DNA from 3 places in the [Rhizobium] kunmingense genome. Region 1 is predicted to be linked to each of the others. Evidence: predicted binding sites of a transcription regulator. Region 1 holds the regulator's gene; each other region holds the start of a gene.
What was found. Region 1 encodes PhoB, which activates phosphate uptake and scavenging genes when phosphate is short. Its sites were predicted from a motif close to TGTCATNNANCTGTCAT; they were not measured.
Positions count from the first base shown of each region.

Region 2: a site for PhoB is predicted at 1,516-1,532, ahead of AC0JZ4_RS17415 (esterase-like activity of phytase family protein). Genes of this name have one in related genera too.
Region 3: a site for PhoB is predicted at 1,336-1,352, ahead of AC0JZ4_RS12620 (BtaA family protein). Genes of this name have one in related genera too.

Region 1 covers NZ_CDRNXG010000001.1:653,083-656,287, reverse strand. Annotated here, with positions in the region: gene pstB (phosphate ABC transporter ATP-binding protein PstB) at 1-541, shown strand, start outside; gene phoU (phosphate signaling complex protein PhoU) at 591-1,304, shown strand; gene phoB (phosphate regulon transcriptional regulator PhoB) at 1,441-2,124, shown strand; gene AC0JZ4_RS03310 (PACE efflux transporter) at 2,201-2,635, opposite strand; gene AC0JZ4_RS03305 (GcrA family cell cycle regulator) at 2,848-3,205, opposite strand, start outside.
Region 2 covers NZ_CDRNXG010000001.1:3,598,513-3,601,717, reverse strand. Annotated here, with positions in the region: gene AC0JZ4_RS17415 (esterase-like activity of phytase family protein) at 108-1,463, opposite strand; gene AC0JZ4_RS17410 (FitA-like ribbon-helix-helix domain-containing protein) at 1,673-1,948, shown strand; gene AC0JZ4_RS17405 (PIN domain-containing protein) at 1,945-2,361, shown strand; gene rnd (ribonuclease D) at 2,371-3,205, opposite strand, start outside.
Region 3 covers NZ_CDRNXG010000001.1:2,645,120-2,648,324, reverse strand. Annotated here, with positions in the region: gene AC0JZ4_RS12625 (serine hydrolase domain-containing protein) at 1-1,232, opposite strand, end outside; gene AC0JZ4_RS12620 (BtaA family protein) at 1,401-2,651, shown strand; gene AC0JZ4_RS12615 (class I SAM-dependent methyltransferase) at 2,696-3,205, shown strand, end outside.

The DNA of each region.
Region 1 (3,205 bases):
CTACGACAAGGAAATCGATGTCGTGGAACTGCGCGCCCGCGTCGGCATGGTGTTTCAGAAGCCGAACCCGTTCCCGAAGTCGATCTACGAAAACATCGCCTACGGTCCGAAGATCCACGGTCTTGCCCGCGGCAAGGCGGATATGGATGCGATCGTCGAGGCATCTCTGCAGCGCGCCGGCCTCTGGGCCGAAGTCAAGGATCGCCTGCATGAAGGCGGCACCGGTCTCTCCGGTGGCCAGCAGCAGCGTCTCTGCATCGCCCGTGCGGTCGCGGTCTCGCCGGAAGTGATCCTGATGGACGAACCCTGCTCGGCGCTCGACCCGATCGCCACCGCCAAGGTTGAGGAACTCATCCACGAGCTGCGCGCCAACTACACGATCGTCATCGTGACGCACTCGATGCAGCAGGCGGCCCGCGTCTCGCAGCGCACCGCCATGTTCCATCTCGGCCAGCTGGTCGAGGAGAACGACACGGACAAGATGTTCACCAATCCGGATGACCAGCGCACCCAGGATTACATCATGGGTCGCTTCGGCTGATCGGCGATAAGCCATTTGCCTGCTGCTACGGATTTTCAAGGACAAGAAGATGGTATCCAGTCATATCCTTTCTGCCTACGACGAAGAACTGAAATATCTGCGCCGCCGCATTTCCGAAATGGGCGGCCTGGCCGAGCAGATGTGCGGCGATGCCGTGCGCGCTCTGGTCAACTCCGACTCTGCGCTTGCCCAGAAGGTCATCTCCGACGACGTGATCCTCGATCACGCCGAACGCGAAATTCAGGACAAGGCGATCGTCACCATCGCCAAGCGTCAGCCGATGGCGGCCGACCTGCGTGAAATCATCGGCACCCTGCGCATCGCAGCCGATCTGGAGCGCGTCGGTGATCTTGGCAAGAACACTGCCAAGCGCGTCATCGCGGTGCAGGGCACCGGCGTGCCGCGCAAGCTTGCCCGCGGTCTCGAGCATCTGTCGGATCTCGCGGCCGTCCAGCTCAAGGATGTTCTCGATGTTTACGCCACCCGCTCGGCGGAACGGGCAGAGGCGATCCGCTCGCGCGATGAAGAGATCGACGCGATGTACACGTCGCTGTTCCGCGAGCTTCTGACCTACATGATGGAAGATCCGCGCAACATCACCACCTGCACGCATCTCCTGTTCTGCGCCAAGAACATCGAGCGTATCGGCGACCACGCGACCAACATCGCCGAGACAATCTACTACATGACCACGGGTGCGGCGCCGGAAGGCGAGCGCCCGAAGGATGATACGGCAAACACTGTCGGCGCTGTCGCCGAGTGATTGCTGCCGGAGGGCCGCACGTCCTTAAGGACGTGCATGGGGCGCTCGATTGCTAAGAAACTGCGCATCGGGCCTTCCGAAAATCGAGCCGATTTTCGGGCCGATGCAGCAGCGTACCTGACGGAGCGTAATGAGGATGCAGCCAAGAATTGCGGTAGTGGAAGACGAGGAGGCGCTGAGCGTCCTCCTCCGTTACAACCTCGAAGCCGAAGGCTACGAAGTCGAGACCATCCTTAGGGGGGACGAGGCGGAAATCCGGCTTCAGGAACGCGCTCCGGATCTTCTGGTCCTCGACTGGATGCTGCCGGGCGTATCGGGCATCGAACTGTGCCGGCGCCTGCGCATGCGGCCGGAGACGGAACGTCTGCCGATCATCATGCTGACGGCCCGCGGCGAGGAAAGCGAACGCGTTCGCGGCCTCGCGACCGGCGCGGACGATTACGTCGTCAAGCCGTTCTCGACGCCCGAGCTGATGGCCCGCGTCAAGGCCATGCTGCGCCGCGCCAAGCCGGAGGTTCTCTCCAGCGTTCTGAAATGCGGAGACATCGAGCTTGATCGCGAGACCCATCGCGTTCACCGCAAGAGCCGCGAAGTGCGCCTCGGTCCGACGGAATTCCGCCTTCTGGAATTCCTGATGGTTTCGCCGGGCCGCGTCTTCTCGCGTTCTCAGCTTCTCGACGGTGTCTGGGGCCACGATATCTATGTCGACGAACGCACCGTCGACGTCCATGTCGGTCGCCTGCGCAAGGCGCTCAACTTCTCCAACATGCAGGATGTCATCCGCACCGTTCGCGGTGCGGGTTATTCCATGGAATCCTGATCAACAGGATCTGACGGAACGAACATCAGCCCGGAAGCGGTCGACGCTTCCGGGCTGATTTCTTTTTGGGAAGAGATCAGGCTTCTGCCTTCTCCTGCCATTCGGGCAGAGGAAACACCCGGTCGTAGCTCCAGTTGAAGACGAAGGCGTAGACCAGGTAGAAGAGCGCGAACGAGATATCCATCACCAGCGCATGCCAGAGCGTCACGCCGAGATACCAGGCGATGAACGGCAACAGCACGACCAGCAGGCCGAGTTCGAAAAGAACCGTATGCAGGACGCGCAGAGCCAGCGTTTTTTCCGTAGTGCCGCGCAGGCGCTGCATCGCATGGTCGAAGCCGAGATTGTAGACATAGTTGAAGATCGTCGCGAGCGTCGATGAAACGATGCCGATCACGCCCATATGCGAGATGGGCATGTCGAACACGAAAGCGCTGAACGGAATGAACAGCGCAAGTCCGATGATTTCGAAGCTGATGGCGTGGCGAATACGGTCGCGTGTGGTCCGCATGACTTTATACCCCTTGGGCTCTGCCGGGTCGTCCCGGTTGTTGATGCCCATACTGGGGGAGGTCGTCCTCGCTCACAGAATAAATAAGGTCTTGTGCTGCGAAGGGCAAGCGTCGAACGGGCAATCCTGCCTTGCAGCCGGGGCATGTCCAGGGACCGGCAATAAAAAAGCGGGCCTTAAAGCCCGCTGTTTTGAAGTCCGTGCCGTGCCGGTCAGGCGCGTGCTGCACCCGCCTTACGGCGCTCGTGTACCGGCTGGTAAGCCAGCTTTGCGTGGTACTTGCAGTAGGGCGAGCTGTCCTGGGACTCGCAGCCACAGAAATGGAAATCGTCCGTCAGCGGGTCGCCGACCGGCCACTTGCAGGTGCGCTCGGTCAGTTCGGTCAAGGCGAGTTTCTTGGAGATCGGCAGGACGATATTGGCTGCCGGGCGCAGCACCAGTTCCTGGCGGGCTTCGATCTCGATTTCCTCGTGGACGACGGTTGCGCCGACCGGGCGGGTAACGGTGCGGGTGGCCGTTGCCGTACGCGAGGCGAAAGTCTGCGGGCGAGGCGCGACAGCCGGGCGCTTG
Region 2 (3,205 bases), 2.9 Mb from region 1:
TGTCCGATGGTTCCTGACCGGCGGCATGAGAATAATCTCAGTATTTCGGCAAAAAGAAAACGCGACCGGGTAGCCGGCCGCGTTACCTGATGCGCCGATCGCGCCGGCTACTTCGCCGACAGGAACTCTGCCGCTTCGATCAGGCTGAATTCGTTGTCATCCGCCTTGTCGACGGCGCGGCCGGCCGAGAAAGGCAGGTTGTTGTCGTTGCCGATGACGAGATGGGTGGCGTCCACCTGATCGACATTCTCGATCGTCACGAACGGCATGTCATAGACGCCATCTTTCGAACCCGCCTTCTTCTTGTTGTCGGGGTCCTTGATGTTCATCAGGTCGATATAACCGATCTTGCGCACAGCTTTGCCGACATTGGCGTCGCTCATCTCGATCTTGTAGACGCGCTTCAATTCGGCCGGTGCCTCGAAGCAGTCCGGCTTCGGCTGCTTCGGATCGGCGCAGGCCTTGTCCGCGGTGCCGGCGCCGTTGTCGCGCTCGATGACGAGAGCGGTCGTTGCATCCAGCATGTTGAAGTCGCCGATCGCTACGCCCTTTTCAGCCAGCGGATAAAGCCAGGAGCGGCCGGTCCAGCCTTTCGACGCGACGTCGAATTCTATGACCCGCAGCGCCGTGCGACCATCGATCTGCTCGACCTTGCCGTCTTCGAGAAAGAGCGGGCCTTCCAGCATGCCGTAGAGCTTCGACCCGTCCTTCGACATCGCCATGCCCTCATAGCCGCCTGAACGCTTCAGGTTGAACACCGGCAGCTTGGCGGCCGGGTTCGCCGGCATCGAAAGCGTCTGGTTGTCGGGCGACTTGACCGGCTTGCCATCGACCATCGTCGCGACGACATCGGTCAGACGGCCTTCGGCATCGACCTTCATCAGGTAGGGGCCGAACTCCTCACCGAGCCAGAAGCCGTCTGCCACCGGCTGGATCGACTCGATATCGAAATCCGCACCCGTCAGATAGCGCTTCTCCGAACCCTCCATGGTGATCGGGAAGGGGGCGATACGGTTCGGATCGGACAGGAAGATATTTTTGACCACCTCGACCTTGTTGGTTGCCCAGTCGAACTTCACCTGATGCAGGAAAAGCATGGCGTCGGACGAGTTGGCCTTGGAGCCGAAGCCGTTGTCGGACAGGGTCCAGAATGTCCCGTCGGCCATCGCCTTGATGCCGGAAAAACCCTGGATCGGCTGGCCGTCGAGCGGCAGCTTGACGTCGGTGACGCGCGCGCCATCCTTGCCGTCGATCGTGCCGAGCGCTTCGACGCGCTTGCCGGGCGCGGTGAACTTGCCGGACGCCTTGAGAAATTCCGGCGCATCGGCCGGCGCCTGTTCGATCGTGTTGGCCGGCAGGATCGCCTGGCCGGCGAGCTTGGCCGGAAATTCCGTGCCGTCAGCCAGCGCGGAACCGGCCATCAGGGCCGCGATTGCAACGGAAGTGATAAAGGTTTTGGTCATGAAAACACCCGCTTGTCTCGCATTGAACTGCAAGCCTCGATAGGCGTCGTGCATGACGGGTGGGTGATGGTATCTTGAAGCTTGGATGAAATTTCGGTGGCGCGAAGGATCAAGCTGCTGCGTCGCACGGAACGCGCCGGCCGCGTTGAAAAGGGCGGGAGGAACGCCTATCATTGGGCCACCGAAGTGACCCGATCGGAGGTGCGATGATGAATGCCATCACGATAAGAAACCTGTCCGATGCGGCGGCAAAGGCGCTCGAAGCGCGCGCAGCCGAGAATGGCACGACAGCCGACGTCGAAGCAGAGCGGATATTACAGGAGGCATTGGCCGTGGATGCGGACAACGGTGATCCGGATGACACGCCTGCCTCAGGGGAGGACCTCATCCTGGCCTTTCAGAAGTTGCGCGAGGAATATCCGGAGCTTGAAGAGATCGAGTTCAAGCGTGACCAGACCCCGGCCAGAGCTGCATCGTTCGAATGATCATTCTCGACACGAATGTTATTTCGGAGATCAACAAGCAAAATGTCGATGCCAATGTAAGGACTTGGCTGCGCGCACAATCGCCGCAATCATTGTTCGCAACCTCGGTTAGCCTTGCTGAAGTGCTCTACGGCATCGAGATTTTGAGCGATGGAAAACGGAAAATTGGTTTGAAGAGGGGTATGGCGGAGGTCTTCGTAAGATACTTTCGCTCTCGCATCCTGCCCTTCGACGATCGTGCCGCGTATCTTTACGGTGTGTCCGTTGCCGCAGCGCGCACCAGGGGCAAGGCGATCCTGATCGCTGATGGCCAGATTGCAGCTATCGCCAAAGTCCACGGCTTCACCATTGCAACACGTGATACCGCCCCTTTCGACGCGGCCGGTGTGCCGGTCATCGATCCGTGGAAATGACGGGCGGTCTTAGAGTTCGACCGCCTCGACCTTCTTGTTGACGAAGCGCAGCGCCACGCCGCCTTCGATCAGCTTCAGCGCCGTGTCGCCGAAAAGCTCGCGACGCCAGCCGGAAAGGGCGGCAACCTGTGCGCTCTCGCCTTCCGACGCGATCTTTTCCAGATCATCCGTATTGGCGATCACCTTGGCGGCGACGCCCTGCTTGTCGGAGACGAGCTTCAGCAGAACCTTGAGCAGTTCGACGGCTGCGGCTGTTCCTTCCGGCACGTGGGCGTGCTTGGGCGGATGCGGCATGTCGGCCTTCGGCAGCGCAAGTGCCGCGTTGACCGCCTCGACGATCGCAGCCCCCGATGCCGAGCGTTCCCAACCCTTCGGGATGGTGCGCAGGCGGCCCAGCGCTTCGCTATCCTTCGGCTGCTGCTGGGCGATCTCATAGATCGCATCGTCTTTCAGCACGCGAGACCGCGGTACGTTGCGGCTGCGGGCCTCTCGCTCGCGCCAGGCGGCGACGAATTTCAAGATTGCAAGCTCGCTCGGCTTGCGCAGTCGCGCCTTGAGACGCTGCCAGGCGTCGTCCGGATGCAGGTCGTAGGTGCCCGGATTTTCCAGGATCGCCATTTCCTCGGTCAGCCACAGGGCGCGGCCTTCGCGCTCAAGCTGTTCCTTGAGGTGCAGGTAGACGTCGCGCAGATGGGTGACGTCGGCCAGCGCATAGTCGAGCTGCTTTTCCGACAGTGGCCTGCGGCTCCAGTCGGTGAAGCGCGATGACTTGTCGATCTGGACGTTCTTCACCCGGCTGACGAGCTGGTCATAGGAGACGCTGTCGCCGAAGCCGCAGACCATG
Region 3 (3,205 bases), 2.0 Mb from region 1:
ATGACGAAGACATATTGCCCGTCGTGGCCGCTCAGAAAGAACGCATCGGCCGGCAATCCCGCATCGGGCCGCGGCAACCATGTCTGCAGCTTCGAGTAACGACCGCCCGAACTGCGGTTCGGCGCATGCATCTGCGCCACGAACCCTTCCGGCAGCAACCGCTCTCCGTTCCACATGCCGTCCCGCGCCAGCAGCAGGCCGAAGCGGGCCCAGTCGCGTGCCGTCGCATACATGTAGGAGCTGCCAACATAGGTTCCGGCCTCATCCGTCTCCATAACCGCAGACGCCATTCCGAGCGGCCCGAAAAGGCTGCCGTTCGGATAGGCAAGCGCCTCCGCAGCATCGTCGAACCGCTCCATCCAGAGTTTCGACAACAGCACCGAAGTACCGGACGAATAATGGAAATCGGTCCCGATCTCCGTCTCCGGCGGCAGGCTGGCGGCAAACCGCGCCATGTCCGGCTCAAGGAAAAGCATGCGGGTCACATCGGCAACCGTGCCGTAATTCTCGTTGAAGACGAGACCGCTCTCCATCCCCATAAGGTCGGCGACACGGATCGCGGCCCGGCCGTCGCCGCGCCACTCGGAAAACAGGTTACTGTCCTCGAGCGACATGCGCCCTTGCTCTATCAGCCGCCCGATGATCGCGGCATTCACCGTCTTCGTCATCGACCAGCCGAGCAGTGGTGTCTCGGCCGAAAAGCCGGTCCCGTAAGCCTCCGCCACGATGCGGCCCTGGCGAACGACCACGGTGCCGCGCATGCCCGGTCCCGTTAACGCGGCATCTGAAAGCACGCGCGCAAGCGATTCATCCAACTCGACCTTTCGCCCTTCAGGCCAGAGAATATCATCAACCTCCCCGCCAGAAACGGGCGGCACGGCGACACTTGCCAGAGATGTTCCGGGGACGACGACGGTGCAGCCGGTTCCCTCGCGATAGAAGGCCTCGCTCGGTGCAATTACGCCCAGAAGTGCCGCCCCGACACGCCCGCCTTGGCGGTCGATCTCCACCCGCATCAGCCGCAACAGCGGATGCCCCGGCGCCTGCACGTCCTGCGCCAGAACCTGATCCGCGTCACGCCCGGCAATGAACACATTCGAGCAGACGATCTTCGCCGCATAGCCGCTGCCGACACGCAGCAGGTTCGGCGGCACGAAATACAGCCATCCGCCAAGGCCGATCGCCAGCACGATCAGCAGGATGGCGAGGACACGAAAAATCCGTCTGAGCACCGGCAGTCTCCCTTTGGGTCGGCCGCATGCAAGCAAAATATACACCCAAGGGAAAGCCCGTTTCTGCGCCGCAACCGCATTCCGCCCCACCACACACAGGTCTCGTCACGAAGCTGTTGCATCAGAGGACTAAACGCCTCCAAACGCATGATGAGGCAGGAATTGACCATGGCAGAGATCGTCGAAGAGCGTGGCTTGCAAAAGAACGGCAAGCTGAAATCAGCCCTCATCCAGCACAAGGCGTTTTCCGCCCACGGCCTTTCGGAGCGCTTCTTCGGCCTCCTCTTCTCCGGCCTCGTCTATCCGCAGATATGGGAAGACCCTGCTGTCGACATTGAGGCGATGGAACTGGCGGAAGGTCATTCGATCGTCACGATCGGCTCCGGCGGCTGCAACATGCTCGCCTATCTGTCGCGTTCTCCGGGCAGCATCGACGTCGTCGATCTCAACCGTCACCATATTGCGCTGAACCGCTTCAAGCTCGCCGCTTTCCGTCATCTCCCGGCTCATGCCGATGTCGTCCGCCAGTTCGGCATGGATGGAGTGAGGACCAACAGCGCTTCCTTCGACCATCATATCGCCGCCCATCTCGATCATGCCACGCGAAGCTACTGGCAGGAGCGCTCGCTGACCGGCCGCCGGCGCGTCGATGTCTTCAACCGTAACATCTATCGCACCGGCTTGCTTGGCCGCTTCATCGCGCTAGGCCACATCCTCGCCCGCCTGCACGGCGTCCGGCTGACGGATTTTGTCAAGGCCCGCACGTTGCACGAACAGCGGCAGTTCTTCGACGAAAAGATCGCCCCGCTCTTCGATCGCCCGTTGATCCGCTTCATCACCAGCCGCAAGAGCTCGCTTTTCGGCCTCGGCATTCCGCCGCAGCAGTATGACGAACTGGCAAGCCTCGCCCCGAACGGCTCGATCGCCCCGGTTCTGCGTGGCAGGCTGGAAAAGCTCGCCTGCCATTTCCCGCTCAAGGACAACTACTTTGCCTGGCAGGCCTTCGCTCGCCGCTATCCCCGCCCGCACGAAGGCGACCTGCCCTTCTACCTGCGCCCGGAACATTACGCGGCCATCCGCCAGAACGCCGACCGCGTCACGGTGCACCACGAGACGTTCACCGCGCTTCTCGCCCGCAAGCCGGCCGCCTCCGTCGATCGCTTCGTGCTTCTCGATGCGCAGGACTGGATGTCGGACGAGCAGCTGAATGCGCTGTGGAGCGAGATCAACCGCACGGCTGCTCCCGGCGCCCGTGTCATCTTCCGCACCGCCGCCGAAGACAGCGTCATCGAAGGTCGCATTTCCGATGCACTGCGGCAGGAATGGACCTATCTCGCCGAACGCTCCAGCGAGCTGAACCGTCAGGATCGTTCGGCGATCTATGGCGGCTTCCACATCTACACGAAGGCCGGCGCGTGAGCGCGGTACCGGAAAACCGACCGGCGGATGACCACGCCGCCGACATGGACCGGATGTATCGCTATCAGCGCCACATCTACGACCTGACGCGCAAATACTACCTCCTCGGCCGCGACCGGATGATCGAGGGCCTCAAGCCATCGCCCGGAACAAGCATTCTGGAAGTCGGCTGCGGCACCGGCCGCAATCTGGCGCTCACCCGCCGGCATTATCCGAAGGCAAAACTTTACGGCCTCGACATTTCGGCCGAGATGCTGGCAACGGCTCGGAAGAACCTGGCGGGCGGCGAGGCACTTCCCAACCTCATCGTCGCAGACGCGACGAATTTCCGCCCGCAGGATTTCGGCACGGACGGTTTCGACCGGGTCATGATCTCCTACGCGCTGTCGATGATCCCGGCCTGGGAAGAGGCGATCGACGCGGCACTTGCGGCACTCGCCCCGCACGGCTCGCTGCATATCGTCGATTTCGGCCAGCAGGAAGGCCTGCCGATCTGGTTCCGCTCCGGCCTTCAGGCCTGGCTGCGGCGTTTCCATGTCACCCCGCGCGCGACG